One region of the Alkalibacillus flavidus genome, then DNA from elsewhere that is predicted to be linked to it. Evidence: predicted binding sites of a transcription regulator. Region 1 holds the regulator's gene; each other region holds the start of a gene.
What was found. Region 1 encodes Rex, which represses fermentation and respiration genes when NADH is low (regulators of the CRP and FNR family bind a similar motif). Its sites were predicted from a motif close to TTGTGAAATATTTCACAA; they were not measured.
Positions count from the first base shown of each region.

Region 2: ABID56_RS12270 (cytochrome c oxidase subunit 2A) is a predicted target of Rex. The motif match lies at 2,194-2,211, and genes of this name have one in related genera.
Region 3: ABID56_RS07015 (cytochrome ubiquinol oxidase subunit I) is a predicted target of Rex. The motif match lies at 11,641-11,658, and genes of this name have one in related genera.

Region 1 covers NZ_JBEPMX010000005.1:154,709-165,922, reverse strand. Annotated here, with positions in the region: gene tsaB (tRNA (adenosine(37)-N6)-threonylcarbamoyltransferase complex dimerization subunit type 1 TsaB) at 1-492, shown strand, start outside; gene rimI (ribosomal protein S18-alanine N-acetyltransferase) at 495-941, shown strand; gene tsaD (tRNA (adenosine(37)-N6)-threonylcarbamoyltransferase complex transferase subunit TsaD) at 938-1,951, shown strand; gene ABID56_RS06655 (ABC transporter ATP-binding protein) at 2,176-4,131, opposite strand; gene ABID56_RS06650 (redox-sensing transcriptional repressor Rex) at 4,230-4,856, shown strand; gene ABID56_RS06645 (MDR family MFS transporter) at 4,928-6,328, shown strand; gene ABID56_RS06640 (SOS response-associated peptidase) at 6,328-6,993, shown strand; gene ABID56_RS06635 (alanine/glycine:cation symporter family protein) at 7,208-8,563, opposite strand; gene ABID56_RS06630 (YdiK family protein) at 8,762-8,953, opposite strand; gene ABID56_RS06625 (CPBP family intramembrane glutamic endopeptidase) at 8,957-9,667, opposite strand; gene groES (co-chaperone GroES) at 9,873-10,157, shown strand; gene groL (chaperonin GroEL) at 10,200-11,214, shown strand, end outside.
Region 2 covers NZ_JBEPMX010000016.1:31,631-41,349, reverse strand. Annotated here, with positions in the region: gene ABID56_RS12280 (b(o/a)3-type cytochrome-c oxidase subunit 1) at 1-1,519, opposite strand, end outside; gene ABID56_RS12275 (cytochrome c oxidase subunit II) at 1,520-1,987, opposite strand; gene ABID56_RS12270 (cytochrome c oxidase subunit 2A) at 2,015-2,137, opposite strand; gene ABID56_RS12265 (Crp/Fnr family transcriptional regulator) at 2,329-3,012, opposite strand; gene ABID56_RS12260 (trimeric intracellular cation channel family protein) at 3,083-3,715, opposite strand; gene ABID56_RS12255 (DinB family protein) at 3,840-4,298, opposite strand; gene ABID56_RS12250 (hypothetical protein) at 4,386-4,562, opposite strand; gene ABID56_RS12245 (aconitate hydratase) at 4,563-6,524, opposite strand; gene ABID56_RS12240 (aromatic amino acid hydroxylase) at 6,787-8,508, shown strand; gene ABID56_RS12235 (aspartate/glutamate racemase family protein) at 8,553-9,248, opposite strand; gene ABID56_RS12230 (queuosine precursor transporter) at 9,506-9,719, shown strand, end outside.
Region 3 covers NZ_JBEPMX010000006.1:46,903-59,291, forward strand. Annotated here, with positions in the region: gene ABID56_RS06950 (hypothetical protein) at 1-782, shown strand, start outside; gene ABID56_RS06955 (hypothetical protein) at 874-1,014, opposite strand; gene ABID56_RS06960 (YkuS family protein) at 1,124-1,360, opposite strand; gene ABID56_RS06965 (P1 family peptidase) at 1,410-2,330, opposite strand; gene ABID56_RS06970 (GNAT family N-acetyltransferase) at 2,327-2,827, opposite strand; gene ABID56_RS06975 (hypothetical protein) at 2,943-3,269, opposite strand; gene ABID56_RS06980 (DUF5412 family protein) at 3,296-3,856, opposite strand; gene ABID56_RS06985 (DUF5412 family protein) at 3,962-4,525, opposite strand; gene ABID56_RS06990 (hypothetical protein) at 4,707-4,874, shown strand; gene ABID56_RS06995 (hypothetical protein) at 4,871-5,323, opposite strand; gene cydD (thiol reductant ABC exporter subunit CydD) at 5,479-7,191, shown strand; gene cydC (thiol reductant ABC exporter subunit CydC) at 7,188-8,876, shown strand; gene cydS (cytochrome bd oxidase small subunit CydS family protein) at 9,061-9,156, opposite strand; gene ABID56_RS07010 (cytochrome d ubiquinol oxidase subunit II) at 9,171-10,184, opposite strand; gene ABID56_RS07015 (cytochrome ubiquinol oxidase subunit I) at 10,181-11,521, opposite strand; gene ABID56_RS07020 (SH3 domain-containing protein) at 11,831-12,389, shown strand, end outside.

The DNA of each region.
Region 1 (11,214 bases):
ACAGGGCTTCGCATTGGCATGTCGACGGCTAAATCGATGGCATGGTCGCTAAACATTCCTATTGTTGGACTATCCAGTTTGAAGCTGTTAGCGGCTCAAGTGACGGATGTTGACACGTTTATTTCTCCGTTTTTCGATGCGAGACGTGGGAATGTATATACTGGCTTATATAAACGGACTTCTGAAGGATTAGAGACGATTGAAGCTGATCATAATGGAACAATGCAAGATTGGCTAGATCAATTAAGTAACATCAATCAGCCAGTTATTTTCACAAGTTCAACACGACATGATTTTACGGGTATGATCCGTGAAACATTGGGTGATCAAGCGCGGTTTGTTGACTCTATGGTGCAGTATCCGAAGGCGAGTATGCTTGGTTATTTAGCGTTATATGAAGAACCGATACCTGTTCATAGTTTAGCGCCACAGTATCATCGAATGGTAGAAGCTGAGGCGAAATGGTTGGAGAAACAAGAAAAGGGACGATAACGATGGGTGAAGTACGTGTTCGTAAAATGGAAATAACCGATTTAGACGATATTATGTCGGTTGAACATGCATCGTTCGCCGCACCTTGGAGGCGTGATGATTTTGAAGTCGATTTAGTCAAAAATCGTTTTTCCTACTATCTCGTTTTAGAAAAAGATGATCAGATTATTGGGTATTGCGGTGTTTGGATCGTATTAGAAACAGCGCAAATCACGAATGTCGCGATTTTGCCGAGCGAACGAGGGCATGGTTATGGTGAACAGTTATTTCGCCATGTATTAAAACTGGCGAGACAAACAGGTGCTGAGGAATTATCGTTAGAAGTTAGGCAATCGAATATTGTCGCGCAAAAAATGTACCAAAAATTCGGCTTAAAAATTGTCGCACGCCGGGAGAATTATTATCCCGATCATGAAGATGCGTATGTTATGTGGGTGAAATTACAATGACTGAAGCAAATGAAATGATATTAGCCATTGAAACGAGTTGTGATGAAACGGCAGCCGCTGTCGTCCAAGGGGGGACAACGCTGTTATCGAATGTTGTGGCAACCCAAATGGATATTCACGAAAAATTCGGTGGTGTCGTTCCTGAAGTGGCATCGCGTCATCATATTGAACAAATGACCGTGGTGATGGAACAAGCGATGACAGAAGCAGACGTGTCGTTTGACGATTTAGATGCGGTCGCGGTGACGCAAGGTCCTGGTTTAGTCGGTGCTCTGTTAGTAGGCGTGAACGCAGCTAGAGCCATTGCTTTTGCGCATGATTTGCCGCTCATTGGTGTGCACCATATTGCTGGACATATTTATGCGAATCGTCTTGAACAGCCGTTTGAGTTCCCGCTATTATCTCTAGTCGTTTCAGGCGGTCATACGGAATTGATTTATATGGATGGACACGGACAGTATGACGTGATTGGTGAGACGCGAGATGATGCAGCGGGTGAAGCTTATGATAAAGTGGCTAAAGCCCTTAACTTACCCTATCCAGGAGGGCCACAAATCGATCAGTTAGCCCAAACAGGTGAAGAGACGTATCAGTTTCCGCGTTCTTATTTAGAAGAAGGGTCTTACGATTTTAGTTTCAGTGGTTTAAAAACATCCGTTATTAACACATTACATCATAAACGACAAAAAGGTGAATCAATTGATAAGGCTAATATTGCGGCGTCATTTCAAGCAAGTGTGATCGATGTGTTAGTCGATAAAACATTTCAAGCCGCGCAAGATTATGGGGTGAAACAGTTAATTGTCGCAGGAGGCGTGTCAGCGAACCAAACATTACGAAAGCGTCTTCGTGATCGATTTGCAGATAGTGATATTGCTGTGCACATTCCGCCACTTTATTTGTGTACAGATAATGCCGCAATGATCGGGGCAGCGGCTTCGATTCAATATCATCAAGGTGATGTTGCGGATTTCGATTTAAATGCAAACCCTGGACTTATGATGCCGTAATGATTCCACAGCTTATCCACATAGCTGTGGAACTTTTTTATAGAATAGGGACAAATTCGGCTGTGAAAAAGTAGACGGAAATGGGGATAAACTACTCACAAGCTGTGGATATTGTGTATAATCATGTGTGAAACCCGTCTTATAGGGGATGTGAGCTGTTGATAAATAAAAAAACCGTTCAATATGTGGATAATGTGACCATCATCCTTATTGAACGGTTCCAGTTATACATTCGTTTCATACGAATCTAATTGTTCTTGTAGCGTTTCCCATTCTTCCATTAATGCATCAATTGCTTCCTGGTGATGCTGGATCGTGTCATTAATATCTTGTAGCGTACTATAATCGCCCGCTAGATCAGGATTATTCATTTTCGCCTGCTCAGCCTCGATCACTTCTTCATGCTCCTGAATCGACGTTTCAATCGTTTCAATTCGTCGTTCTAACTTACGAATATCCCGTTTAACTTGTTTGTCTTGTTCGAATTGTGATTTCGTCGTCTGTTCAGCTTGATTGTCCTCTTGTTTTTGTGCGTCTTCCATAGCTTTAATCTCAGCTTCTTCTTGTTTCTTCTCTAAATAATAATCGTAATCGCCGAGGTATGTCTTCACGCCGTGTTGATTCATTTCAAGTACTTGAGTAGCAATCCGGTTAATGAAATAACGGTCGTGCGATACGAAGATGATTGTGCCAGGGAAATCAGCCAGCGCCGCTTCTAAAACTTCTTTACTGTCTAAATCTAAATGGTTCGTCGGCTCGTCCATAATTAACACGTTCGCTTGTTGCAACATGAGTTTAGCGAGCAACACACGTGCTTTTTCGCCGCCACTTAGCATCCCGACCGTTTTAAGCACATCTTCACCCGTAAATAGGAAATTACCGAGCACGGTCCGAACGTCTTTCTCATTCATGAGGGGATAGTCATCCCACAGTTCGTCTAACGCGGTCTTTGATGGATTTAATGTCGACTGTTCCTGGTCGTAATAGCCAAAATCGACGTTCGTGCCCACTTGAACCTCACCGTCGACAAATTCCATTCGCTTTAAAATTGCTTGAATGAGGGTCGTTTTGCCAACACCATTCGGCCCGACGATCGCAATTCGATCGCCGCGATTGACGCTGAACGTGACGTTACGGAAAATTGGTTCGTCTAACGCGCCATAACGCGCTTCGAGTTGGTTAACTTTAAGGACGTCATTACCACTTTTTTGTTTAATATCGAAGCTGAATTTCGCCGATGCATCGTCTAAATCCGGCCGTTCGATGCGCTCCATTTTCTCAAGTTGTTTCCGTCTAGCTTGAGCGCGTTTACTCGTCGAATCGCGGGCAATATTACGTTGGACGAAATCTTCTAGTCGTTTGATTTCGCTTTGTTGTTTTTCGAAATGCTTCATTTGCAGTTCGTAATCTTCTTGTCGCTTTTGTAGAAAATAACTGTAGTTGCCGTTATAACGCTTCGATGATTGAAACGCGACTTCATAGACGACGTTGACAGTTTGGTCTAAGAAATAACGGTCGTGCGACACGATGACGACAGCACCATCATAACTGTTTAAGTAATTCTCGAGCCAATTGAGCGTGTCAATGTCGAGATGGTTCGTCGGCTCGTCTAATATAAGCACGTCGGGTTTTGCTAGTAATAATTTCCCGAGTGCCAGGCGTGTCTTTTGCCCACCACTTAAATCATTGATCGGCGTTTGATAATCGAATTCGCCGAAATTCAAGCCTTGTAAAACCGATTTAATGTCAGCTTCGTATTGAAAGCCACCCATTGCTTGGAATTCGTTTTGTTTTTGATCATAAGTCGTCAGTAATTGTTGATACGACTCATCATCAGCGAAAACATCTGGGTTCGCCATCTGGCCTTCTAATTCGCGTAATTCTTTTTCACGAGCAACGGTTTCTTTAAAAACCGACAACATTTCATTCCAGATCGTTTCGGATGAACTAAGGCCTGAATGTTGCGCGAGATAGCCAATCGAGACATCTTTCGGTTTGTATATTTCTCCTTCATCGTAGGACGCTTCGCCTGCCATAATTTGCAGGATCGTCGATTTCCCGGCTCCATTACGGCCGACAATCGCGATTCGGTCACGATGATGTACTTCTAATTTAATTTTCGATAGAATAGTATCAGCACCAAATGACTTGCCGATATTATTTAATTGCATCACTATCATGGTATTCACCTCAACGTGACCTAGTTTATCGTATAGTCTTACTATAAAGCAATGCATGACGTTTTTAAATCGTTTTCAAAAAAGGAGATTCTAAAACGATGGTAGACCAGAAGATACCGAAAGCAACAGCGAAACGGTTGCCGCTTTATTATCGCCATTTAAATTCAATGCAACAACAAGGGAAGCAACGTATCTCGTCAAAAGAATTAAGTGACGCCGTTAAAGTGGATTCAGCCACCATTCGCAAAGACTTTTCCTATTTTGGCGAGCTTGGCCGTAAAGGGTACGGCTATGATATCGAGCATTTAATTTATGTGTTTCGTAAAGTACTTGACCAAGATGAAATTGCCCATGTCGCACTCGTCGGAGTAGGGAATCTAGGCACAGCATTACTCAATTATAATTTTATCAAAAACAACAACACGAAGATTGAAATCGCATTTGATACAAATGATGATAAAGTAGGCACAACCATTGGCGGGGTGCCGATTTTTAGTGTGAATGATTTAGAGTCAGAACTGAAGCGGACGAATATTAATGTCGCGATCTTAACCGTACCGATGCATGCGGCTGATGAAGTAACCGAACGATTGGTAAATACAGGTATCGAAGGGATCTTAAACTTCACGCCTGCTCGCTTATCGGTACCTGACGATGTCCGGGTGAGGCATATCGATCTCTCAGTCGAACTGCAGTCGCTGATTTACTTTTTAAAAAATGAATGAGCGACCTTTCCAATCATCGTGTAAACAAGTACAATAGTTCGTGAGACGAAAAATTAAAGGGGCCAACAACGATGAGTAATGTGTCACATAAATGGTTAGTTGTGTTAGCCGTCTTGTTTGGAACATTTACGGTTATTTTAAATAATAGTATGTTAAATCCGGTGTTGCCGGAGTTTATGCGTATATTCGATTCCGATGCGGTCGGTGTGAGTTGGATATTGACCATTTTTATGATCGCGATGGGAATGACGATGCCACTGACTGGATTTCTAGGTGATCGGTTCGGGCGGAAGAAAGTCTATATTATTGGCGTCTGCTTGTTTATTACCGGATCGATTCTCGGCGCTTTATCGCAATCGCTAGAGATGGTCATTAGTTCTCGTGCGGTACAAGGGGTTGCGGGTGGTTTAATGTTGCCGAATGCGATGGCGCTTATATTCCATGCCTTTCCGAAAAATGAACGCGGGTTCGCGGTCGGGACGTACGGTATTTCAGTCATGATTGCCCCAGCGATCGGTCCGACAATTGGTGGCCTCATTGCTGAAAACTTGAATTGGATTTATTTATTCTTATTTAATATTCCGTTTGCGTTATTAAGTTTATTCTTTTCGACGAAGTATTTAAAAACGACCGAGTCCGATCCATCACTCAAGTTCGATGGCTTAGGATTCTTAATGGTCACACTTGGTGTTGGTCCGGTATTATACGTGCTTGGACAAGGGCGAGAAATTGATGGACTGGTAAATGTCACAAACGTCGCATTACTTGTAGTTGGTATTACGTTTATTGGCTTATTTATTCGCCACGAGTTGAGGCAACAGCAACCTTTATTAGAGTTGCGCGTGTTTAAAATTAAGACGTATCGTTATTCGATATTCGTAACATCTGCCGCGTCGATTGGGTTGTTTTCCACGCTATTTTTAGTCCCATATCTCATTCAAGAAGCGTTTATGCTCGGATTAGTGACGACAGGTTTGATTTTCCTTCCGAGTTCGTTATTAAGCGGCGTGTTTATGAATGTTGGCGGTAAAATTTTAGATAAAAAAGGCCCGAAACTCGTGATTCCGACTGGCTTGATTATTTTGTCGTTATCCAGTTTTGCGTACGGTTTCGTCGAATTGTCGACGGCGATTTGGGTGATTTTCGTCATTCAAGCGATTCACGGAGCAGGCCTTGGCTTTGGGAATATGCCAGCGACCACAGCTGGTATGAATAAGATTCCGGAAAACTTAGTCGCGCAAGGCTCAGCGATGAACAATTTAATCCGCCAATTCTCATCATCGCTCGGGATCGTCTTTTTCTCAGTTTATTACGAGTTAAGGCGCGGTCATATGATGTTACTCGATCATATGTCAACGCAAGAAGCGACCTTACAAGCATTAAATGAAGCCTTTATTGTTGCAGGTGTGATTATTGCGTTTGCGATACCTGCCGCGTATAAAATGAAAGGTGTCGACGAGGAGGAAGCGTAGTGTGTGGACGATTTACGTTAACGGTAGGACCCGATACGGTGAAAAAGTTGTATCAAGCGGACGGTCAGATTGCGTGGGAGCCGAGTTACAATGTTGCCCCGACACAAGATGTGATCGCTGTGGTGAGTGACGGTGAGCAAAATCGCATCGGCCCAATGAGTTGGGGGCTTATTCCGTCCTGGGCTAAGGATGAATCGATGCGACACAACATGATCAACGCCAGACTCGAAACCGCGGAGGAAAAACCTAGTTACAAAAAACTGTTGTCAAAGCGCCGTTGCTTAATCGTTGCGGATAGCTTTTACGAATGGATGACGATTGACGGTGCTAAACAGCCTGTGCGAATTTATTCACCTGATCAAGAGCTGTTTACGTTTGCAGGCCTTTGGGACCGCTGGCAGACTGAAGCGGGGGAAAAAGTGACGTGTACGATTTTAACGAAGGAAGCGAATCGTGACATGGCTGAGATCCATCACCGCATGCCTGTCATGCTTCCAGCTAATAGCGAGCAAGAGTGGATCGATTTCGAAGCGAAAAATCCGACTGATATGAAAGAATGGTTGTATGCGCAGCCAGATTTACCGTTAACGTATGACGTTGTCAGCACATATGTGAACAGTCCGAAGCATAATGATCCAGATTGCATCAAGCCGATTGATCTTTGAATCAAGCGTTTTGAAAAGTGAGTCAAGAGGTTACGAGTTTGATGCAAGCCCATCTCAATGTGATTCAAGCATTTCTATAGTTGAGTCAAGATAAGTGAAAAGTGGATCAAAATAAAAGGCACTGACCGCTGTCAGTGCCTTCTGCTTATTATTTAGGATTGTTCACTTGCTTCTGCTTATTATTTAGGATTGTTCACTTGCTTCTGCTTATTATTTAGGATTGTTCACTTGCTTCTTCTTGTTGTTTCACTTTGATAAACTTACGTGTCTCATTTACAACAACACCAGAGAGGAGGAGTAAGCCGATTAAGTTTGGTACAGCCATAAGCCCGTTCATCACGTCAGCGAATGCCCATACAACATCGAGCTTCACAACAGCTCCGACGAAAATGAGGGCGATAAAGAGAACACGGTAAATGTTCAAGCCTTTATGTTTCGTTAAGTAACCGAAGCATTTCTCACCGTAGTAAGACCAACCGAGAATCGTTGAGAAAGCAAAGAATACGAGACCGAGTGAAACAATCATCGAACCTGTTGGCCCTAAGAAAGCTTCAAAGGATTGTGATGTTAAGCTAGCGCCTTTTTCGCCGCCGATATACATATCAGCCATGACAATCGTAATACCTGTAATCGAACAAACGACAATCGTATCAATAAATACTTGCGTCATGGAAACTAACGCTTGACGGCCAGGGTAGTCAGTACGCGCAGCCGCCGCAGCAATCGGTGCAGAACCGAGACCAGCTTCGTTAGAGAATACCCCACGAGCAACACCCCAACGAATGACGGCACCGAGTGCACCACCAGCAACCGCTTGTCCAGTGAATGCATCTGTGAAAATAAGCGCAACAGCTTCGCCTGCCATACTTAAATTAGAGAATAAAATGATTAATCCACCAATGACATAAAACAAAGCCATAAACGGCACGATATAAGCGGTAACTCGTCCGATACTCTTAATACCACCTAAGATCACGAGACCAGCTAACACCGTTAATACAATACCCGTTACAATAAACGGAACATCAAATGTTGTATCAAGCGCATCTGACACAGAGTTCGACTGTACCATATTCCCGATACCAAAGGCAGCGACCGCACCGAAAAATGCAAACAACACGGCAAGCCATTTCATGTTCAGACCTTTTTCGATATAGTACATCGGACCGCCTGACATATTGCCATTTGGATCTTTCTCACGGTATTTAACAGCCAAAATCGCCTCAGCGTATTTCGTTGCCATACCGAATAGGGCGGAGATCCACATCCATAACACCGCACCAGGACCACCTGCGACAACGGCTGTTGCAACACCGGCGATATTACCGGTACCAATCGTCGCGGCGAGCGCCGTCGTTAACGATTGAAAGTGAGAGATGTCACCCTCTGATTTCTTGTCTTGCTTTTTAGGACTAAATGATAATTTCAATGCGTAAGGTAATGTTTTGAACTGTAAGAAGCCGAGTCGAAACGTGAGGAAAATCCCTGTCCCAACCAATAAGGTGAGCGTCCAAGGACCCCAGACGAAGTCACTAATCGCTTCTAAAAAGCTAATAATTCGCTCTTCCATCGTATTCCTCCCTTATTAATCTATTAACCTTCATAACAATATCATAAAGAAAATTCACAAATTCGACAATACTATTTTGAAAAATTTGATTTATTTCATGGTATAAAAGGTTACTTCAATGTATTCCAATGTGACAAGCATTATGCATCAATGCCATTAAAAAACCGCCATACAATCATGTATGACGGTAAAATTAGTTTATTGTTTTTTCATCGCTTGGTTGACGCCGAATAATCGAATCGCCACGCCGAAATCAATCGCTGCAATAAACGCGAATAAAAGTGTTCCGGCATTCCAAATCGTTTGATCCGCTGTTTCAATCGCTAAATAGACGAACAAGACGCCCATGAATATATAAACCCAAGCTAATATAATTGGTGAAATCTTCATGTCCTATCCTCCAAAGAAAATCATTAATGCATTTTGCATATCTTCTAGTTGTCGTTCTAAGTCGTCAATGTCCACACTTAATTGAATCATCACGACAAATGTATTCATCGCCATATGGGCAATGATCGGGACAATAATGCGCTCTGTTTTGACATAAAGGTACGCAAACGCAAAGCCCATCGCTGTGTACGTTAAGATAAATGTGAAGTCGAAGTGCATCGCGGCGAAAATAAAAGCTGATAGCAGACCAGCTATCACAAAGTTCGTCCGTTTATAAATTTCACCGAATAAAATTTTACGAAACACAATTTCCTCTAAAATCGGTGCGAACACAATCGGTAATAAAATAAACCATACGTTGCTTTCGATAATTTGTATAATATCTTGTGTGTTTTGTGACCCTTGTTCAATACCTAATACATAAATATTAATCACGTTAGCGACAATTTGAGTCCCATATGCCAACACGACACCGATAATGGACCATTTAACAATTTCTCCTGTTCCTAGTCCACTCCGATGATTTAACGACGCCATCTCATGCCGTAATAAACTAATAATCCAAATCGTCGCAATTGACATACTCACAATGGTTGATAAGATCAACACATTTTGTGGGGGAAGGTCCGGTTGATAGACAAACCCTAAAATAAGACTCGGTAATAATTGTGCAGCTAAATATATAATCAGTATTCCCCAATAACGTCTTGGCACGATAATCGATCCTTTCCCGTTTCTGATGTCATGATTTTTCTATCTAAACGTTATTCTATACTAATAAGTTAGAAGAAACAAAAATTTTAATGTTTTTACTTGCAAATTTTTTCGTGATTCATTATTATAATAAGTGGATTTAGCACTCGACTAATTCGAGTGCTAATAAACAGATTCCATCATTAATTTAGAGGAGGTCTTGATCATGTTAAAACCACTAGGAGATCGCGTTATTGTCGAATTAGTTGAGGAGGAGGCGACAACAGCAGGAGGCATTGTCCTACCAGATTCAGCTAAGGAAAAACCACAGGAAGGTAAAGTCGTTGCTGTCGGCACAGGCCGCGTGACAGATAACGGTGAGAAGATTGCGTTAGAAGTTAGCGAAGGCGATCGTATCATCTATTCGAAATTCGCTGGCACAGAAGTCGAGAAAGACGGCAAAGAATACTTAGTTTTACGCGAAAACGACATTTTAGCAGTCGTTCAATAAAGCAAACGATTCAATGTTTAATTATTCAAGGAGGTTATGATCATGGCTAAAGAAATTAAGTTTAGTGAAAACGCACGTAACTCAATGCTTAACGGTGTTGATACATTAGCAAACGCTGTGAAAGTGACATTAGGACCAAAAGGACGTAATGTTGTATTAGATAAACAATTCGGTTCACCACTTATTACAAACGACGGTGTAACAATTGCGAAAGAGATCGAATTAGAAGACCACTTTGAAAACATGGGTGCACAGCTCGTATCAGAGGTAGCATCGAAGACAAACGAAATCGCTGGTGACGGTACGACAACGGCAACGGTTCTTGCCCAAGCAATGATCCGTGAAGGTCTGAAAAACGTGACATCAGGTGCAAACCCAGTGGGCATTCGTCGCGGTATCGAAAAAGCGACTGAACTTGCGACAAATGAACTTGCGAAAATTTCAAACCCAATCGAAGGCCGCGAATCAATTTCACAAGTTGCATCCATTTCAGCAGCGGATGAAGAAGTGGGCTCACTTATTGCTGAAGCGATGGAGCGCGTAGGTAACGACGGTGTTATCACAATCGAAGAATCTAAAGGTTTCAACACAGAACTAGAAGTCGTTGAAGGTATGCAGTTTGACCGTGGTTATGCATCTCCTTACATGGTGACTGATCAAGATAAAATGGAAGCGGAATTAGAAGATCCGTATATCCTTATTACCGATAAGAAGATCCAAAACATTCAAGAAGTGCTACCAGTGCTAGAACAAGTCGTTCAACAAAGTAAGCCAGTACTTATCATTGCAGATGATGTTGAAGGTGAAGCACTTGCAACATTAGTCGTCAACAAACTACGCGGTACATTCAATGCCGTTGCAGTTAAAGCGCCAGGATTCGGTGATCGTCGTAAAGCGATGCTTGAAGACATCGCAACGTTAACAGGCGCTGAAGTCATCACAGAAGACTTAGGTCTAGATCTGAAGAGCGCAACAATCGATCAATTAGGTCGCGCATCTAAAGTTGTGGTGACGAAAGACAACACAACAATCGTCGAAGGCGCTGGTGACAACGACA
Region 2 (9,719 bases), on a different contig from region 1:
AATTCTCAAGAATCTTAGGTAATTTCTCCTCTTCGTCAAGCGCTGTACCAATTGGGAATTCTTCTTTGCCAATTGGTTCTGTTTTCGCCAAACGAATAATGAGAACAAGGAACATAAAGATCGAGAATAATAGTAATGTACCACCGACTGCCATCGCGGTTTCGTAACTGCCCCATTGACTAGCGACCTCATGACCATTATAGTCTGTATTTTGCGTACGGCGCGGGTTTCCTAATAAACCTGAAAAGTGCATCGCTGCTGACATAATGAACATACCGATCGTCCATAAAATAATTTGGAAATTAGCTAAAGCGTTCATGCGTTTCGTCAACACACGTCCTTTGAGATGCGGAATTAACCAATACGCAATACCGAAAAACGTTAAAATAACGGTTGCCCCAATGGTAATATGGAAATGGCCTGTTACCCAAATCGTATTATGCACGACTTGGTTCATCTGGTGACTTGCATTAATAATACCACCTGCACCAGCAGGAATGAAGTACGCCATACCGATAAACGCTGATAAAAAGCGAACATCGCTCCATGGTAATCCTTTAAACCAACCAAAAATACCTTTATATCCTTTTTCACGTCCAGCAATTTCAAAACTAGCAAACATTGAAAAAGCGGTCATAAGCGATGGTAGAATTACTGCAAACGTTAAAATAACCTGTAAAAACTTCCAACTCTCACTAATACCCGGCTCTGTTAACTGGTGGTGAAAGCCGACCGGAATCGAGAACAAAATAAATAGCAAAAACGATAAACGCGCTAATGAGTCACTAAAGATCTTGCCACCAATCACTTTTGGCACAACAATGTACCATGCCATATAAGCTGGTAATAACCAGAAATAAACGAGCGGGTGGCCGAAATACCAGAACAATGTACGACTTAACGTCACATTAATTTCTTCTTGGAAGCCGAGTGACCACGGAATAAATTGAAATAAGACGGTCGCAACGACACCTAACGTCGCAATAATCCATAACACGAGTGTGGCAACAGCCATAAAAGCAAATAACGGACTCTTCTGACCTGGATTTGCTTTTCGCCAACCATTGTATTGCGAAATAATCGCGTAACTAGCAAAATACGTCCCGACAATTAATAGGGCTAATGCAATATAAAATAAAGGTGAAGCTTGTAGCGGTGCATAAAATGTATACAACACAGTCGCTTTATTCATGAGGATCATCACAACACCAAGAACTGTTCCAACTGTCATTAGAATAAAGCCGATCCACGCTGACTTACGACGATGTGACGACAACTCACCTGTCGTTCTTGAAACACCTGCATACATAAAACCGAAAATAAATAATGTCGTAAAGACTAATGCTAATAACACACCATGAGCCGTGAGTATTTGATAGTAATTTAACTTAAACGGTAATGTAATCGATTCACTTCTTACCAATGTCTGCAGTAAACCGAGCAAACCACCAATTAAAAGCGCCGTAAACGCGGCATAAAAATGATATAAACTAAGACGTGCATCTAATCGATTCACCATTTACTCCACCTCCAATTCGGCACTCATTAAGTGGTGTCCTGTACCACAATACTCATTACATAAAATCAAAAATGAACCTGCTTCATCGAATGTATACGTCGTTTCATTCACATGACCAGGTGTGGCCATCATGTTAACGGTCGTACCCGCAATTTCAAATCCATGTACGACGTCTTTCGATGTTATCTTAAAGTGAACGGTCGCCCCTTCAGGAATCGTCACTTCATTCGGTGTAAAGCCGTAAGACTGCAAAATCATAACAAGCTCATACTCATTCTCCCCGATTTGATGCAAGCCAGGATCATCAAACGGTGGGGTTTCTTCTACATTTTCAGGATCAACTTTCGTCAAACCACTAGGCGCCCCTTGGCCTGATGCGAAAGCTTGAATGCCTACTGTCGTTAAAAATGCTACTAATGTAATAAATCCAATTGCCAACCACACTTTTTCTAACTTGTGCACGTGCATAAGCTCACTCTCCCTTTAAAAGATAACTTACATAAATCCGACAAAAATCCCTACCCACATCAATGTTATTAATAATCCGACGATTAACACCGAAATAAACGTGCCATAAAGTTTCGGTTCATCATGATTCGACTGCTTTTTTCGACTCATTTCAACGCCTCCTTTTTCATTCCTACTCTTATCATACACATGCCATAATCAGAAAAATGTGATATATATCACATTTTGAGCATAAAAAAATGACAACATTGTGATAGTTATCACAACATTGCCATCGCTTTTATATCAATTTTTCATTAGCTATCATAAACGAACACTAATCTATGTCGCAAGTTTCATGCTCATATTCGATCGATTAACGCTTCATAGTCATGTACGACCACCTGTTGGCGAGTGTATGTAATAATGTTCGATTTTTTCAGTTGATTAAACGTTCGATTGACCGACTCGCGTGTTACCCCGATCATATTCGCCAGGTCCGCATTCGTAATCGGCAAACTAACCAGAATCTCACCATTGTCGTCCGTCTCACCTAATTCGTCGGTTAATTGAAGTAACATCGACACCGTTCGTTCAAACACTGTTTGAGTGCTCATTTGTTGCACCCGTGATTGCAAGTCTAAAATTTTCTTCCCCATAACCCGCATCACTTTGATCGAAATTTGTGGTTTTTGAATTAAAAGGTTTTCAAACGCTTCAATTGGAATGGCTATTAATTCAGTATCAGAAATGGTAACGGCTGTCGCAGGATATGGTGTGTCGTCGAAAAAGCCGACATGCGGAAACATATCATTCGAATGAATGAAATTAATGACTTGTTCCTGGCCGCCTTCACTCACTTTATAAATTTTAACTAAGCCCGAGACGACAAAATAAACCGCATCACGCTTATCACCCTCACGAAACACGACGTCATTCTTTTTCATCTGCTTAGGGCGCGAAATGTCGTTCACTTCGATTAATTCTTCATCTGCTAAATCGCTAAATATCGGAAACTGGCGAAAGAACGTCTTCGAACAAGCCATTGAACCTCTCCTTTAACCCTTGTACCTTATCCTATTATAACGTTGAAACGCCTTCAGTGATAACACGAAACTAAGAATTCTTTATCTGTCTCAGAAAGTTCAACCAATCACTTCGACTCGGGAGATGCCAATCATAAATCACGGACAGCATTCTTAATGCGATAATCAAAGTTAACAAGATCATGTATTCAACCATCTCATCAGCTAAGCCAACTCCGATAACTAAAGCACCTAACACCGCCCACATCGCATAAATTTCTTTATGTAAGACAAGAGGTTTGCGTCCAGCAAGCACATCACGAACCATGCCTCCGCCTGTCCCCGTTAAGACACTTCCAACTATGACAGCTGGCAATGGATAACCTGCAGCCACAGCAAAAAGCGCCCCTTGTACCGCAAACGACGACAAACCGATCGAATCAAAAAATGCGCCCCATTTAGCCCATCCGGTTAAAAACCAATGAAACGGGATAAAAAACAATAACGTGAGTGTAATAAATGCGATCAGAAATAACATACTTTGGTTCCACACTTCTGAAACGGGTAAACCTAGAACAACGTGGCGAATCAAACCTCCGCCAAACGCCGTCGTAAAGCCTAGCAAATACACACCGAACAAATCATAGCGTTCCTCTAAGGCCACGATCGCTCCACTGATAGCAAAAGCCATCGTTCCAATCACATTTAAAATATCCCACGTCATCGTTTCACCTCCCATAAACATGTTTAAGACTTATATTATTTTAACAAATATTGTCGGGTTGTGACGCGTTTACAGGGAATATTTTTGAAAAAAGAAAGAGACCGGCGATTGCCAGTCCCTGTTATCATGATTGGATTTGGTTTTGTGTTTTAGCAATACCGGAGTGCAATGTTTCATGTGACGTCGAAAATTTCACTACGTCCTCCACCGTTTTCAGGTGAAACATCTCAAACGGGATAGATTGGTCTAATTTTCCTTGAATCAACTGCTGAAGCGATTGATGATTTGCTTTCAACTGTTCTAACAGTTCGTCTTTCGTTGGCACAGTCTTACCTTCCCAATCTTGAGGGCTTGTGCCACGTGCGAATAAGTGTGGATAATGTGCTGGTAATTGGCTCGATTCACCGACAGCATTCGTCACTAAGTAATCCGTTGTCACCAACGCATGACCAATGTTCCAGCGTGGGTTGTTATTAAATCCTTGAGGAATACGGTCTAGCTCTTCTTCTGACATCGTTTCTGTTAATTGAATTAAACCGTTGCGAAAAAAATCCATATCTACAAAAATCGTTTGTTCGTTCATTCTCCATCCCCTCCTATAGATGATGTTACCAAAACGAACCCCAAACTTAAAAGCATCCCGCTCGCTATTGAGCGGAATGCTTTAGCTTTAATCCAAGATACGATTGTTCTCGTCAACATCACTTAAGGCACGGTTTTCTGGTTGATCGTAAAACGAGACATAACCATCACCACCACAAACGGTGCATGTATAGCGCCATTCTTCATCGTCCATTAATAAACCTGCGCCATCACACGCTTTACAACGTGACTGTTGTGAACCCATTTAGACACCACTTTCTTGTTTGTTTTTAACCCAGTTAATAATGCCTCCTGCTAGTATTATGTCCAAATGGCGATCAGTTAAACTGTGTTTCACGCGAACTTTTTTGTCTTTTCCTTTAATTCCGACTTCGAATTCATATGACTCTTGAATCTTCTGACGGACATCGCTGAATTCTAATACGTCATCTTGTTCGATCTTGTCGTATTCACTTTCATCCGCAAATGTTAACGGTAAGATACCGAAGTTAATGAGGTTCTGTAAGTGAATACGTGCGAAATCTTTCGTGATCACCGCTTTCATACCTAAATAACGTGGCGCTAAGGCTGCGTGCTCACGACTGGAACCTTGCCCGTAGTTATAACCACCGACAACCGCATGGCCCCCATCATTTCGAAGATTCATCGCACGCTCATAATATTCATCATCGACAATTTCAAACGTGAACGCACTAATCTTCGGTAAATTACTGCGGTATGGTAGAACGCGTGAACCACCCGCTAAAATTTCATCCGTCGAAATATTGTCACCCATTTTCAGTAATACAGGTACTTCAAAATTATCCTGTAACGGCTCCATACTCGGAATCGAACTAATATTAGGGCCTTTATCAAGTTCAACCGTTAAACCTTCAGCTGGAGCTGACGGCTCTTCTAGCATATGCTTTTCTTTTTGGAAATCGACTTTAGTCGGTTCCTTAATTTTTGGATAACTCATATCTAATGTGCGCGGGTCCGTGATTTTACCTGTTAGTGCGGATGCTGCCGCTGTTTCCGGACTACACAAGAACACACTGTCTTCCTTCGTACCAGAACGACCCGGGAAGTTACGCGGCGTTGTTCTTAAACTGTTACGACCGGATGCAGGGGCTTGCCCCATACCGATACAACCGTTACAACCCGCTTGGTGCAGTCGTCCTCCTGCTTGTAGCAAGCTTGCGATATGACCATCTTCGACCAGTTGCGTCAGAATTTGGCGCGATGACGGGTTAATATCTAACGATAAGCCTTGAGCTATATGTTTATTTTTCACAATTTCTGCTACAATCGCAAAGTCGCGATAACCTGGGTTAGCGGATGAGCCAATATATGATTGATAAATCGGTTCACCTGCTACTTCGCTAACTGGTACAACTTTACCTGGACTGGATGGCTTCGCAATAAGCGGTTCCAGTGCAGATAAATCGATTTCTTCATCAATATCGTATTTAGCACCTCGATCAGCCGTTAACTCTTCAAATTCATCCTCACGACCTTGCACTTTCATGAAATGCTTCACTTCTTTATCAGCTGGGAACACTGTACCTGTTGCACCAAGTTCAGCCCCCATATTCGCAATGACGTGACGGTCCATCGCTGATAATTCTTTAACACCTGGACCATAATATTCGATAACTTTGCCAACGCCACCTTTAACATCGTGACGGCGCAATAGTTCTAAAATAACATCCTTTGCACTGACCCAGTCAGGCAACTTACCAGTCAATTTAATGCCCCAAACCTCAGGCATTTTGATGTAATATGGTTCTCCAGCGATTGCTAAAGCAACATCAATACCACCTGCTCCCATCGCAAGCATACCCATACTACCATTAGCACACGTATGACTGTCTGAACCGAGCAGTGTCTTACCTGGTTTAGCTAGCTTTTGCATATGAACAGGGTGACTTACCCCATTACCTGGTCGACTATAGTAAATACCAAAACGATTGGCTGCACTACGTAAAAACATATGGTCGTCCGGGTTACGGTAGTCGTCTTGAATTAAGTTATGGTCCACATACTGAGCAGACACTTCTGTTTTAGCTTGATCAATCCCCATCGCTTCCAGTTCCAACATAACCATCGTACCTGTTGCGTCTTGTGTTAATGTTTGATCAATCTTTAACCCAATCTCTTCACCAGGTGTCATTTCACCCGAGACTAAGTGTTCTGAAATCAATTTCTGTGTTACATTCATTTTCATTCCAACATAACTCCCTTCTTATTATATCCGGACTTCCTATACTTATTGTTCAATGTACCCGACTTCACTATTTCTTAAACCTGTCACAACCGATTAAACGAACACTATTAGAGTGCTCACAACTTAAAAAATCATAATTTTTTTACGAAAAATAATTGCATCCGAATTATAACCATGATATATTTTTCATAATTTACTTAATACTTTAATAATAAAAAGCGTTTAAGTAGACAAGCTAAAAAGCGCTAAAAGGAGAGATTTGATGCAAACCGTTAAACCGAAAACTGTCCCAAAACATTTACGACAATATACTGTTAATCAAAACTATGAAAACTATACACCGATTAATCATGCCGTTTGGCGTTATATTATGCGACAAAATCACAATTTATTGAAAGACCGAGCACACGAGGCTTATACTGATGGACTTAAAGCATCGGCTATTTCGATTGATCATATCCCGAATGTCGATGAAATGAACGAAAGCCTTGCCCCATTTGGTTGGGGCGCTGCCACGATTGACGGCTTCATTCCTGGAGTGGCGTTCTTTGAATTTCAAGCGCAGGGAATTTTACCCGTCGTGGATGAAATTCGCCAGTTAGACAATATTTTATATACACCAGCACCTGACATTGTGCATGAAGCTGCTGGGCACGCGCCGATCTTAGCCGACCCTGAGTATTCAGCATTCGTCAAACGATTTGGCGAAATTGGCATGAAAGCATTAGCAACCAAGGAAGAGCACGACCATTTTGAAGCGGTTCGTCACTACTCGAATTTGCTCGAAAAAGGAAATGCGACAGAAGAAGAAATTGCAGCAGCTAAACAACAAGTCGACGAATGTGAGGCGAAAATCACGGAATTATCAGAAGCACAAATTGTCGGACGATTCTTTTGGTGGACCGTAGAATTCGGATTAATCGGTTCACTCGACGACCCGAAAATTTATGGCGCTGGCCTACTATCCTCAGTCGGTGAAGGAGCTAATGCGTTAAGCGACGACGTTGAGAAGATTCCATTTGATAAAGACAAAGTGATCGAAACGGATTTCGACATTACGAAACCACAACCACATCTATTTGTTTGTAAAAGTTTCCAACAATTATTAGATGCAGCCGAAGAACTCGCCGAGTCGATGGCATTCATGCAAGGTGGTACGGAAAGCTTAGATAAAGCCGTCAAATCTGGCCATACTGCCACTGCCGTCTTATCATCTGGCTTACAGATTACCGGCACGATATCTGAGTTACTAAAAGACGACAACGAAGAAGCAATATTAATCAAAACGGATGGCGAAACAGCTTTAGCGTTTGAGGGTGAGCAATTACAAGGACACGGAACAGAGCGACATCAACACGGATTTCAAGCTCCAATCGGTCACGTCACCAATATCGACAAACCGATTGAGGACATGACAGACAATGAGTTATCAAACCATCAACTAGAAATCGGTGAATGCTTGTCTCTCACATACGACAACGGGTTACAGGTTAACGGAGAGATTACAGCCATTGAAAAACGAAACGAAAAAGTTATTTTAATCACATTAACGAATGGAAGCGTCAGTCGCGGGCAGGATCCACTGATTACCTTTAAGGAAGAGCCGTTTGATTTAGCTATCGGAACTTCTGTCAGTTCTGTTTTTGCCGGCGCAGCTGACGGCGAAAACTTCCATACCGTTATCGAACAGGATGATGAACGAGAATTAGAGTCAGCTGACGACCCTTTAAATGACGTTTATGCCCGTATTCGTAACATCCGCGAGCATGGACCGTCAGTTGAAGCGATTGCTGATAGTCATTCTGAGCTAAATGAGAATCATACGAATGATTGGTTATCTCGTCTCGAATTATTTGAAATGCTTCATGAGATCGCGCCAGATGCACCACTTACTGCTACGATTTTAGAGGAATTACGCCAATTACAAACCCTTAGCGACGATTATCATACGTTAATCGAACGCGGCTTATCAATTTTAGATTAAAAATAAAGCGCGATCACCTAGTTTTTAGGTACTCGCGCTTCTTTTTATGAATACGATAACGCCTCAGCTACAGCACGTTCGACATGGATAAGTGACGTATCAAATACTGGGACAGACACATCCTTCGCTTGTATCAACAACCCGATTTCCGTACAACCAAAAATGACTCCTTCTGCACCACTATTTAGAAGCCGATCTACGACATCCAGGTAGTACTGCTTTGACTCTTGACGAAACTCACCTAATACTAACTCATTAAAAATAATGTGATTAATCTGTTCTTGTTCATTCGGATCAGGCACCATCACATCCACACCGTGTTCCTGCACACGACCTTTATAAAAATCTTGCTCCATTGTATACTTCGTTCCTAATAACGCAACCCGATTTAACCCCTGTTGTCTAATCGCTTCAGCCGTCGCATCCGCAATACGAATCACAGGAAGCTTTGTTGCCTCTTCAATCGGGCTGATGACTTTATGCATCGTGTTCGTTGCGAGGACGATCATGTCAGCACCTGCAAGTTCTAATTTTTTAGCAACGTCGGCTAATTCGGCACCTGCTTTGTCCCACTCACCTTTAGACTGATATGCTTCAATCTCTGCAAAGTCAACACTAAATACAATACATTTGGCCGAGTGAAGTCCACCTAATCTTTCTTTCACAAGACGATTAATCTGTTGGTAATACGTGACTGTCGACTCCCAACTCATACCACCAATAATCCCAATCGTTTTCATATATTCCCCGCCTTTCAACACCATTCGGCAATTATTTCCCCGGAAATAATTGCGAGTTTTACAAATGATGACTAAGATCAATAACCGTTAGAATTATCTTAATTATTCATGAATTCAACAGTTACTTCAAGTTTTTAATTTAAGATTGAAAAACATTTCATAAGAATGGTATGATTTGTAGGCGATTGTCAACAGGCAATCGCAAAATACAGCAGTTAGCCAAAACCTGCTATAAAAAAATTAAGGAGATGACAACATTGAACGAATTATTATTTTTTGTAACATTAGCGATTAATTTTATTGGGATTTTAACCTTTTACAAATTATTCGGTAAAACAGGGCTTTTCGCCTGGATTGCGTTTGCAACGATCGTCGCAAACATTGAAGTGGTCAAAAGCGTGAACATTTTCGGCTTAGAAGCGACGCTCGGAAATGTCGTATACGCAACCATCTTTTTAGCGACCGATTTAA
Region 3 (12,389 bases), on a different contig from region 1:
CATCGACAGCAGCGGTAGTGTTGATTGCGTTTTTAAGTATGATGATGATTAGCAATAACACCACACAAGAACAAAATATGGAAAGTTCAGATGAAGCCGTTGAACAACAAGAAGCTGAAACGTATGAATCGTCAGCTAACGGCGATGGACCGAGTGGGTCTGCAGATAATCAAGGTGATGCAGCGGATACAAATCGAAATGTTAGCGATTCGAGTGATAACGAAGAAAGCGGCATGAGTGCTCAATCGGAAGATACTGAAGAAAGTACAACACAAGATTCACCTGAAAACTTTATCATAGACCGTTCCGTGCAAATTATTGAACAATTAGCAAATGAAAATTACGAAGCCGTCGCTGAACACGTCCACGACGAACAAGGCGTTCTATTTTCACCTTACGTGAACGTGAGCGATGACGATCTCGTGTTTAACGCTGAGGAAGTGGCGACTTTCGCTAGTAGTGAGGAAACGTACAATTGGGGCAACCAAGACGGCAGTGGCAAGCCGATCGAACTCACCCCAATGGAATATCACAACGAATACCTGTTCCAAAAAGATTACACGTCTTACGATGAACGTCACGTTAATGAATTTAAAGAACGCGGAAACACGATTAACAACATCGAAGACGAATTCCCAGATGCTTACGTCGTTGAGTACTATGTTGAGGGAAGCGATGAATACGAAGGCATGGACTGGTATGCGATTAACCTCGTATTCGAACAAAATAATAACGGTGAATGGAAACTCGTCGCCATCGTCAATGATCAATGGACGATTTAATCAAAAGAACTTGGCCCCCGCCAAGTTCTTTTTCATGTTGCAGTGCTCTTTAGTTTTTAAATAAGTCGCCTCAATTATTTCATAACTACCTCTAGTTTTGAGATAAACCCGATAACTTATTTAAAAACTTAATCGCGTCGCCTTGTAATACGGCTCTTTTAATCGAATCTGTAGTTCGCTCTTGATTCATTTTCCGTAAATCTTGCGCCATTTTCAAAACGGCTTGCGCCAAACTCTAATACTCTTGAATCAAAATCACAAACGCTTGACTCATTTCGCGACATTGTTGATTCAAATCACCCCCCTCAACCACAAAAAAGAGGCGCTAAGTTAGCACCTCTTTACACGCGAGCATTCACAGCGTCGACAGCTTCATCGGTCGACATACCGTGGCAGTTCACAACGGGGGCGTTCGTTGCTTTATCGCTCATGCCCATCATATTGTTATCTTGGCCTGAAACGCAACAGCAATCACAATCGGGTACTTGCTCACCTTCGAGCTTAATCACCTCATACCCTTGTTCAGCTAATGCTTGTTGCAAATCGGCCATACTATTTTCCACTGCAATGCGTGCCATCGTGTCACCTCCGTTTAAGTACCCTTAGTCTTAAACAGATCGATGACAATTATGCTTCACTAGCACGAACCGCATTTAAAATCGCTTGCTCCAATGTATCGCACGCTAAATCGGATACAACGTTAATATCATAGTGCGCATCACCTGTCCCAAGCGCATAAACGGTGTCCCCATCTAACATCGTATGCGCAGGTGACATCGTGCGCGAGATTGCGTTTTGCGCAACTTGAGCTACTTTTGTCGCTTCCGTCTTCGTTAATGCTGCATTCGCCGCGACTACCGCAAGCGTCGTATTAGATCCTGGAAAACCGTCCGCTACAGCCTGTTCACGCAACGTTTGCCGGCTGTTCACAAATTCACCCGTCTCTAGATTGCGCGCACCTGCTAAAATCGTATCCGTCGACGGGTTAACGACATCGCCAAATGCGTTCACCGCGACAATCGCGCCAACGACTAAGCCATTATCGAGCGTAATCGACGCACTGCCAATACCGCTTGGACTAACAGCGTCAAACCCAGCAATTTTCCCAACAGTGGCACCTGTACCAGCACCGACAGACCCTTGAATGACAGGAAATTCCGTCGCACGTTCAGCCGCTTCATAGCCCATCGCCGCATCCGGTCGCACTGACGCATCACCGACTGCTAAATCAAACAAGATCGCACTCGGCACGATCGGGACTTTCGCAACACCGACGTCCATGCCAACACCTTGCTCTTCTAGGTATTGCATGACACCGCTTGCCGCATCTAAACCATAAGCGCTACCGCCAGCTAGACTAATCGCATGGACTTGATCGACTAAATTCACTGGATCGAGTAAATCCGTCTCACGCGTTCCTGGTGCAGACCCACGAACATCAACACCGCACGTCGCACCACCTTCTGTCATAATCACAGTACAGCCCGTTTTCGCCAATTGATCATCTGCATGACCGACCCGGACGCCCGGCACTTGCGTAATCGTCATGCTTCATCGACCTCCAATTCAAGCACCATGCGCACAGTCGACAATGTATGACCCGCAAACACTTCATCGAATTCCTTCACGACTTTAAACCCTTTTGCTTCATAGAAACGCATGCCGACATCATTTTCTTTTTCCACATCGACATACAAATAGCGAAGTGTCGTTAGCTGCTGAATCCCTGTTTGCAACAACATGCTCCCGACACCTTGTCCGATATGATCTGGATGCATATAAATCGCGACCAGATCTGCATCCCCTTGTTCGTCAACGGGCGTGAAATTCGCGAAACCAATAATCCCATTATCATCTTCAGCTACCCAAAAACCGCCGCGCATTAACCGTTGCTGCATATTGTAATCGCTGTATGCTTCGGTTAAAAACGCGTCTTGCACGTGACGTGGCAACAAATCATCGTATGTATCATGCCAACTCGCTTGTGCTACCTCACGCACGGCCTGAAAATCATTTTGGTCTAATTCACGTACTGTAACGGACACGAAGCAAGCCCCCTTATACTTGTTATTCTACCCATTATTATAGCATAGATAACATTCATCTAATACAAGATTTGCACATTAATTCTAAATTTTTTGAATTTTCGTTGCTACTATCTTATTCATCTAGGAACCTGTCAACACTTGTCACAATCAGCTCATCATCGTCATTATAACGAAATTGAATCTCATAGGCCACTTCTTCACCGGTTTGGTCGTAAATGGTGATCGTATTATCAAAACGAAATTCATTCGTTCTGACGTATTCTCTCAACATGGTTTTCGCATCCCGGTCAACGCTCGATTCAAACTTCGCATCTTCGACGGTTAAATCTTCAAGCCATTCGTGTGTCGTAGTCGTCTCAGCCGTTTCCATTATGTACATTGTCGTCACAATTACTAATGTGATGACTAATATGACGTTCGCCCATCCTTGCTTCGACATGTTATTTCTCTCCTTTAAGATTTATTTTATGTATCTGCTTCATAACACGTTTCGTACGTTTGATCTAACACCCAACTTCGGCACGCGGCACCTCGGTCGTGGTAGATCTCTTTTGTCACATCTAGCGTGACACTTCTATCTTGCCCTGGATAGCTCAGGTCATCGTTTTCGATTCGTAACGTTTTATCATCTATCCATTCCATCTGAAAATGACTCTTAGCATCGCTGTAATAAATAATTCGGGGCTCATGATCTGACGTGTCACTCACCACTTCTACCCAAACATTCACACCACCTGCTGCACCACCATACGGTTCATAATAAGCACTTACCTCAAATGTTTCATCAGGTGATTCAAGCGGACCCGGACCTTCCTGCATATTCGTTGTATTAATCTCTTCAAATGTAAACAAATAATGCTCATATACAAAAATCGATGCTAAAACGACCATTCCAGAGAGAGTTGCGATCAACAATTTCTTTGGCAACGGCCTCTGTTTTACTAACGCAAAGACAGTCATCACACTTAGTATGAGCAAAAGAACAGCAATCGCAAATGCAACAATGATTCCTAATATGATTAACATTTTTATCTCTTCCTAACTTGAATACGGCGAATTTCCCTTCTGATACAGCGATATTTTTCTATTATACGGCGATTCTCCGCAAACATTCGGCGATATTCTTTTAACTTACAGCTGCTCTTCACCCGCTTCATAACACGACTCATACTCTTCTTGCAGGATCAAACTTTGGCAGGCGTAATTTAAATCATAGTACAACTCATCGTCAACATCAAGCACCGTTGACCGTCTTGATTCAACATAGCCTGGTTGTTCATTTAACACGAATAACTCATCACCATCGACCCAATTCATGTCAAAGACTGCTTGGGCATTACTATAATAGACGACGCGACGTTCGAATGTCTCTAAACTTTGCACTTCGATAAAGACATCTTTTTCTTCGGCTGCCCCGCCATAAGAATTATAATAAGCATATGCGACATAATCATTATTCGGGGAGGTCACTGGCAACATGACGTCTTCTAACCTTGTCCGTTCGATATAATCAAACGTAAATAAATACTGCTGACTGATGAATATCGACCCTGTTGCAAACACGAGCATGACAAATAGAACGACCCATTTTTTCACTGGTTCGTGCCCGACGATTAACATGACAATACACGCTACCATAACAACAACCGTCATGAATGCCGAAATATACAGCAGCAAATTGATTAAAATATGCATCGAAGCCCTCCCGCCTGTTGAGACTTTAAATGCCCTCACCTACATATACCCGACTACAGATCATCTCTATTTTATCAGTATTTATTTGTAAAAATAAAAAAGTTTTCCAAAAGGTTACGTTGGCAACTCGTCCGTTAAACGCGTTATACTATCCCTACTAAGAAAAGTGAGGTGTGACGCCATGAAACGACTCTTAATGATTGCGTTAATTTTCGTGACGGCCGTATTAGCTGGCCTAAACAGATTATATGACTCACCGTGGCTTTATTGGGTATCACTCATCGCAATTTTAATCACGTTAACGATTGTCGTGACAGCAGGGGTTAAACGAAACAAGCGTGATGGTTAACGGCTTATTTTTTGGTTAAAAAAGATTTCCTTCACCGTTTCCCCATCGACTTTGTTATAAAATTGCACACCATCTGCTTGTAAATGGACTTCGAGCTGGCCGTTATTGCCATAGCGGTCAGCGTTATAATCAAACACACCTTGACCATCACGTAATCCGTCGAGTGGTCCGAGCATCGATTTCAAGACGCGCCCGTCATAATCCATTAAATCATATTGAATTTCATAACCGTCTTCACTTTCTTGTAAACGCAGCTGTTCATAACCACTGCCTTCTCCTTTATACGTCGACCACGTGCCTAAATACGCCGAAACGTCAGATGGTTTACTCGTCTCGAACGGTTTCAACGCTTCGGCCATTTGATCGGACTCATTAGCCTCAGTCGCATCACCATTTTGGCACGCTGCAAGTAATATCATCAAAAAAATCGTTATTCCTATACGTGTCACGTTCGTACCTCCTTTGGCATCTTTTTCTATTATATATCAATTCATGCAAAAACCATATCCGTCACGAAATTTTCACCCGAATAGTAACCATTTTAATTAAAAATATTGATCAAAAAGCGTACAATAGAAGCAGCATGGTGAAAGGACGTATGTCGATGTCATTATTAAAATCTTACTTATCCCGGCACTATATCATCCAGTTAGCCGGCGTCCATCTATTATTAGCGACGATGATCCTATTACAAGCTTACGTCATCGTCTCGATTATTGATTCGGTATTTTTGCAGGATGCTGGTTTTCTAGACGTCCTCGTCAGTTTAATCGGTTTGCTTGCGATTATATCGGCACGCGCTGTTTTGACCTTCACCTCAGGTCGAATCGGCATAACGTTAGCGAAAAAAGCTAAAACAAGTATGCGCTCGCACTTATTACAACATTATACGAATCAACCGATCGAACTGGCGGCACAAGGCCGATCAGGTGAAAAAATCGCCACGTTATTGAATACGGTCGATCAAACAGACGCCTATTACCGTGAGTATATACCGCAGATGGTCCGTGCTTCGGTTGTCCCACTTGCGATTTTGATCATGATGGCGATCTACAACTGGCCATCAGCGTTAATTGTGCTCATTACTGCGCCGTTCATTCCGATTTTCATGGCGATCATCGGGCTTAAAACACGCGACAAATCTGAAGAACAATTGAACGCGTTATCAAATTTTTCAGGTCAATTTCTCGACTCATTGCAAGGTTTAACAACATTATCTCTATTCGGGCGAGCCCAACAAGAACAAACGTTAATTGAAAAACGAAGTAATCAATTTCGTGATGCAACGTTAGGTGTTTTAAAAGTCGCATTTACGTCAGCTTTTATGATGGAGCTCATTTCGATGTTAAGTATTGGCTTGATCGCGTTAGAACTTGCGGTCGGCCTCATCATTTTTGATTCGATTGCGTTTACAACCGCATTTTTCATCTTGTTATTAGCTCCTGAATTTTATATCGCGTTAAAAGACTTAAGCAGCGCCTTTCACGCAGGACGAGAAAGCATAACAGCAGGCAAATCCATTGAGGCTGTATTAGACGAATCGAAACACCCTGTCGCATGGGGCCAGCAAACGATTGTGTCGGTTCCACCGCGAATGACACTGGATCACGTATCATTCGCTTATGATGACGTTGACATACTGAAAAATATATCTGCGACGATCGAAGCCGGCCAAAACATCGCAGTAGTTGGACCGAGTGGAGCCGGCAAAACAACATTGTTAAACGTCATCGCAGGACTACTGCCCATACAACATGGCCGAATTAACGTCAATTCACTCAAACAACACGAATTACGCGAAGACGTCTGGTTTCGCCAATTAAGCTATATTACACAGTCACCGTATATTTTTTCAGGATCGATTTACGACAATATTGCGATTAGTCAACCTGATGCACCAGTCGATGACGTTTATGATGCCGCTAAACGCGCTGGATTACAGTCGTTAATTGATTCACTCGACTCAGGGATTGAAACCGTTGTTGGCGACGGGGGCCGCGGGTTATCAGGTGGCGAAAAACAACGCCTTGCTTTAGCGCGCGCCTTTTTGAAACAACCATCGCTTATTTTATTCGATGAACCTACGACAGGACTAGACTTAAAAACTGAGCAACTGTTATCACAAGCCATCCATGACTTAAGTACGAATGCCACCGTCATAACTGTCGCGCACCGCATTCATACGATACAAGCGGCCGATCAAATCATCGTCTTAAATGACGGCGAGTTGATCGCATCCGGCACTGATGCGTCGTTAAAACATTCGAGCAGCGCATACCGCGCGTTACTCGGGATTGATGGAGGTGTTAACGCATGAATGGGTTACAAGCAGTCATAACGCAATTAATGAAAGAAAAGCGCGACGTCCTCATCTCGATTCTGTTTGGCTTTATCGCAGGCATTGCCGCAGTCGGCTTATTTTCAGCAAGCGGCTATTTGATCTCACAAGCCGCTTTAGGAGTCCCGATTTATGCGTTAACGATCGTCATCGCAACGGTTAAATTATTAGGGTTTACGAGAGCAGGGTCACGTTATGTTGAGCGACTCATCTCACACCGCGCGACGTTTTCGATGTTAAAGCATATTCGCGTCCACTTTTTTGACCGGTTACAGCAATTATCACCTGCGAGATTACAACGTCTGAAATCGGGTGACTTGCTGTCGCGAGCGGTTAATGACGTTGAATCGCTGCAGAATGTCTTTTTACGCGTCATCTATCCGCCGATTGTGCTCGTCTTGATCTTTTTCGCGACGATTTTGTTTACGGCCTATTTTTCCGTATGGATGGCGATATGGCTCATCATCGGTTTAAGCTTATCGCTCGTTATTCTCCCGGCGTTATTTGCTTGGCTACAAAGTGCAACAGATGAATCAACCGCCGAGCAAGCGAGCGCTCTGACAGCTGAGGCGACTGACATGTTATACGGTTATCAAGATTTAACGATTCATCAAAACATGCAAGCTCGTCAAGACGCTTTCGCCGATTTAAACGATGATTACGAAAACGCGATCGCTCGCAGTCGCGTGCGTGAACTCGTCCATCAGGTGCTTGATGGTTGGGTCGGGTTTGCGATGGCGTGGGGTGTGCTGGCAATCGGCAGTTATTTAAGTGCAGCGGGTCAGTTTGATGCGGTGTTGCTTGCGATGTTTATGTTGCTCACACTCACTGTGTTTGAAAACACATCACCGATGGCTGCCTTCCCGCAATATTTTCGCGACAACAAACAAGCAGCCGATCGTTTGTATACGTTAGATCAGCCAGACGAAGCAGGTGGCAACACGCTTCAAACACCTATCACTCATATTGATTTTGATCACGTCACATTTACGTATCCCGGCGAAGAGCGCGCCACGCTTCATAACGTGTCTTTGTCGGTTGAACCTGGATCAAAAACGGCGATTATTGGAGCAAGCGGATCCGGGAAAACGACAGTGCTACAATTATTGTTGAAACTCGAACACGTCGAGTCCGGATCGATTCAACTAAACGGTGAGTCGATTCACACTATTCAAGCTGATTCTATTTGGGACGTTTCGAACGTCGTGATGCAAGAAGACGCGTTTTTCCAAGGGACGATCCGTGATAATCTATTGTCTGATGCGAGTGACGAATCGCTAAATGAGGCGCTACGTTTAGCTGCACTCGATTCGTTTACATTAGACGATCCAGTTTATGAAAAAGGCGACAATTTATCAGGTGGCGAAAAACAACGGCTCGCCCTCGCACGCGTCTTTCTCCGTGACGCTTCATTGTGGTTACTCGATGAGCCGACATCATCGCTCGACCGCGTGACCGCTGAACGCGTCTTACATCACGTTTATGATCGAGCGCAAAACGACACGCTTATATTGGTCAGTCATGATTTAACTGGCTTAGACCAATTCGATCAGATCATTGTCATGGACCATGGCGAAGTCGTCGAAACCGGCGACTACGATAGTTTAATGGACAAGCAAGGTTACCTTTATCAATTAAAACAAATCGAAGCGGCCACGCTCTAACGCGTCGCCGCTTTTTTTGGCTTTACTTATCACTTTTGAAATAACTCATACTAGTTATTTCAAAACTCCACCTATTTATCAAATAAGTCACCTGATTTATCTCATAAATCAAGCGACTTATTTCAAAACCTAATGACCCAATAGAAAAAACTTGGCTGCGGCCAAGTTTTCTCTATTTAATCTATTAATTTTTCCCGCCAGGCAAAGCAATCCAAAACGCCATGCCAGTTGCTCCGATTAACACTAAAAACGGCGCGTACGTAATTAAAAAGTCTGTCATACAACTCACGCTCCTTATTTTTCACCTGAAACATACTTATCATCAAACAAGAATAGACGCATCAATAAATAGAGCGACGGCACGAGTAACAACAAACCTGCGACAAAGGCAATAATTAACGCGATCGCCATCGAATCGTTCGTCACACTATCAGACACCGTCAGATGTGGGTATAACAAGTACGGATACTTGGAAATACCATAAGCGAAAAACGCAAAGGCAAATTGACCGATCAATAACAGAAATGCCGTACCATAACGACGTTTTTGCCAAATTAACCAGACACTAATCGCAAAAAAGATAAACGAAATAGCGAACATCCACCATAAATTCATGAGCGAGTCAAAATGCTCCGGGTTGTGCGAGCGCAATTCATAAATAATGCCACTCGCTGTCACAATCGTCGGAAGCGCCCAAATAAGCGCATATTTTCTCAGTAATTGCGTCGCTTCCACATCACCAGCCCGGTTCGCATACCACGTCAGAAACACAGCGGAAATATACAACACGGCGATCACACTAAGGACAACGATACTCCACGTGAGCGGACTCGAAAAAAGCGCCCAATAATCAAGTTCAGGTCGGCCGTTGATCATATCAACAAATCCGCCTTCCGACACCGTAAGCACGACGGAAAATGATGCCGGTATGACGAGCCCTGTTGCACCGTACATAAACGCATAACCGCGATGGCCTTTCGTTCCATACGTTTCAAATGCATAATACGACCCACGGATTGCGAGCAATATAATCGAAATACTGACCGGCACTAATAAAATACTGCCATAATAATACGCCGATGACGGGAAAAACCCGACAATTCCGACGAAGAAAAAGACTAAAAAGACGTTCGTCACTTCCCAAACGGGTGACAAATACCGTTGAATAACTTTCGTTAAAATCCGATCTTTCCCCGTAATAATACTATAAGCGTTGAAGAACCCAGCGCCAAAATCGACAGAGGCAACGATCACGTAACCAAACAAGAATGTCCATAACACAGCCATTCCGATTATTTCATAACTCATGAACGGCCACCTCCTTGCTCGCCAAGCTCTGATTCAACAGGATTATCTTTGAAAATCTTATTCAATACAACCGCAACCCCGATACCTAAAATCAAATAAAGCGCGGCAAATGCGACAAACATATGCCCAACATAAGCACTTTGCGTCGCGGCTTCATCGACTGTCATCACACCGCGTAAAATCCACGGCTGACGGCCCAACTCAGCCATCCACCAACCCGCTTCAATCGCTAAAATCGACAGTGGGCCGCCTGCTAAGATCAGCCAACGCATCAGCTTCGATGACGCAACCGACCAACCACGCCACGAGGCAAACCAATAGATGAGCGACAAGCCGATCATAAACATGCCTATCGTAATCATCGTGTCAAAGAAGTAATGGACGAATAACGGCGGTCGTTCATCTTCAGGCGTTTCATTTAATCCTTCTACTTCTGAAAACGGATCATTATGGGCTAAAACACTGAGTGCATACGGTACCTCAATCGCATACTTCGGCTCTTGGTCATCACCCAGCACCCCGTATAACACAAGGGGCGCGCCTTCTTCTGTTTCGAAATGCCATTCAGCGGCAGCTAACTTCTCTGGCTGATGCTCGGCTAAATATTTACCCGAAAAATCACCGATAATCGCGGTCGCAACCGCAAAGACGAGACCAATTTTCATCGTTAAATGTAATGCTTTTTTATGGTACTCGTGATTCGAGCTACGCAACAATTTATACGCAGCGACAGCAGCTAACACAAATGCTGACGTCATAAAGGCTGTCGAAATGACGTGTGTTACTTTCGTCGGCGTCGCAGTGTTAAACATCGCCTCAATCGGGTTCACGCCTGTCATTTGCCCATCTATAATACTAAATCCTTCTGGCGAATTCATAAAACCGTTCACCGTTGTGATGAAAAACGCTGACATGGCCGCACCAATCGCAACAGGAACCAATAACAGTAAATGTTTCTTTTGATTTTCAAACCGGTCCCATGTGTATAAATAAATCCCGAGGAAAATGGCTTCAAAGAAAAACGCAAATACTTCCATAAAGAGCGGTAGCGCGATAACGTGACCTGCCAGTTGCATAAATTCAGGCCATAAAAGCGACAGTTGCAATCCAATCGCTGTACCTGTCACAACACCGACAGCGACTAAGACGACAAATCCGCGCGCCCACCGTCTCGCTAACATAATATAATGCAAATCATTTCGTTTAATGCCGACCCACTGCGCGATCATGATCATCAGTGGGACACCCACTCCCAACGTCGCAAATATAATGTGGAATGTTAACGTGAGTAGTGTTAACATCCGGCTTCCGAACACCGGATCTTCAAATAAAAGCATGACTCTCCCTCCTTAACAAGGGGCCTAATTTATAAATCACTTATAATCTTATTGTACCCGATTCAGCGACTATCAAAGCCATTATTTCGTGATAAATTTTTGGCGAGCGTGTGATGATTTTGTGAAATCCATCACATTTGACTTTTGACCTATTGTTTCGACAAAATAACATATCGTTCGACAATCGGAATCCACACCTTTTGACTATTTTTTGATTATCCGTGCTATTTTAATAGAATCATAGATTATTTTGTCTTATAATAACGATACACCATTCACATAATTCTTGCCAAATGAGGAGGCATTGCTGTGTTTCGAATATGGTTCAGCATAACCTTAATGACTGCGCTCTTAATCGGCGCCTTCACAGTCCCTACCAACTCCTCAGAAACGACAAAAGCATCGGGAGATCTCCACACAATCTCCAGCTATGACTTACAACATAAATCCTACATGACGATTATACCTAAACAGAATCGCGTTACTTTTGAAACTAAAGCCCACGAAGGCACATACGTCGCGACAACCGAGCTTAATTTACGGACAGGTCCAGCTACATCATTTGAAGCGAAAACGACGTTAACACCAAACGTTAGCGTCACCGCAAACGCGAAAGCCATAGTCGATGACAAGACGTGGTACCGTATCACACATCACGATAACGACTATTGGGCGTCAGCTGCTTATTTAACAACGCCGTCATTACAAAAGCAAAAATCACAACAGTCCCCATCAACTAAAACTCAATCCAGGACAGCAAATGAAACAACATTCAATCCTATGACCATTTATGTAAACGGCCAACAAATTCCTTATGAAAACGGCGGGCGAGCGAACGGTCAAGCGATCATTGACAGTCGTCAAGTTG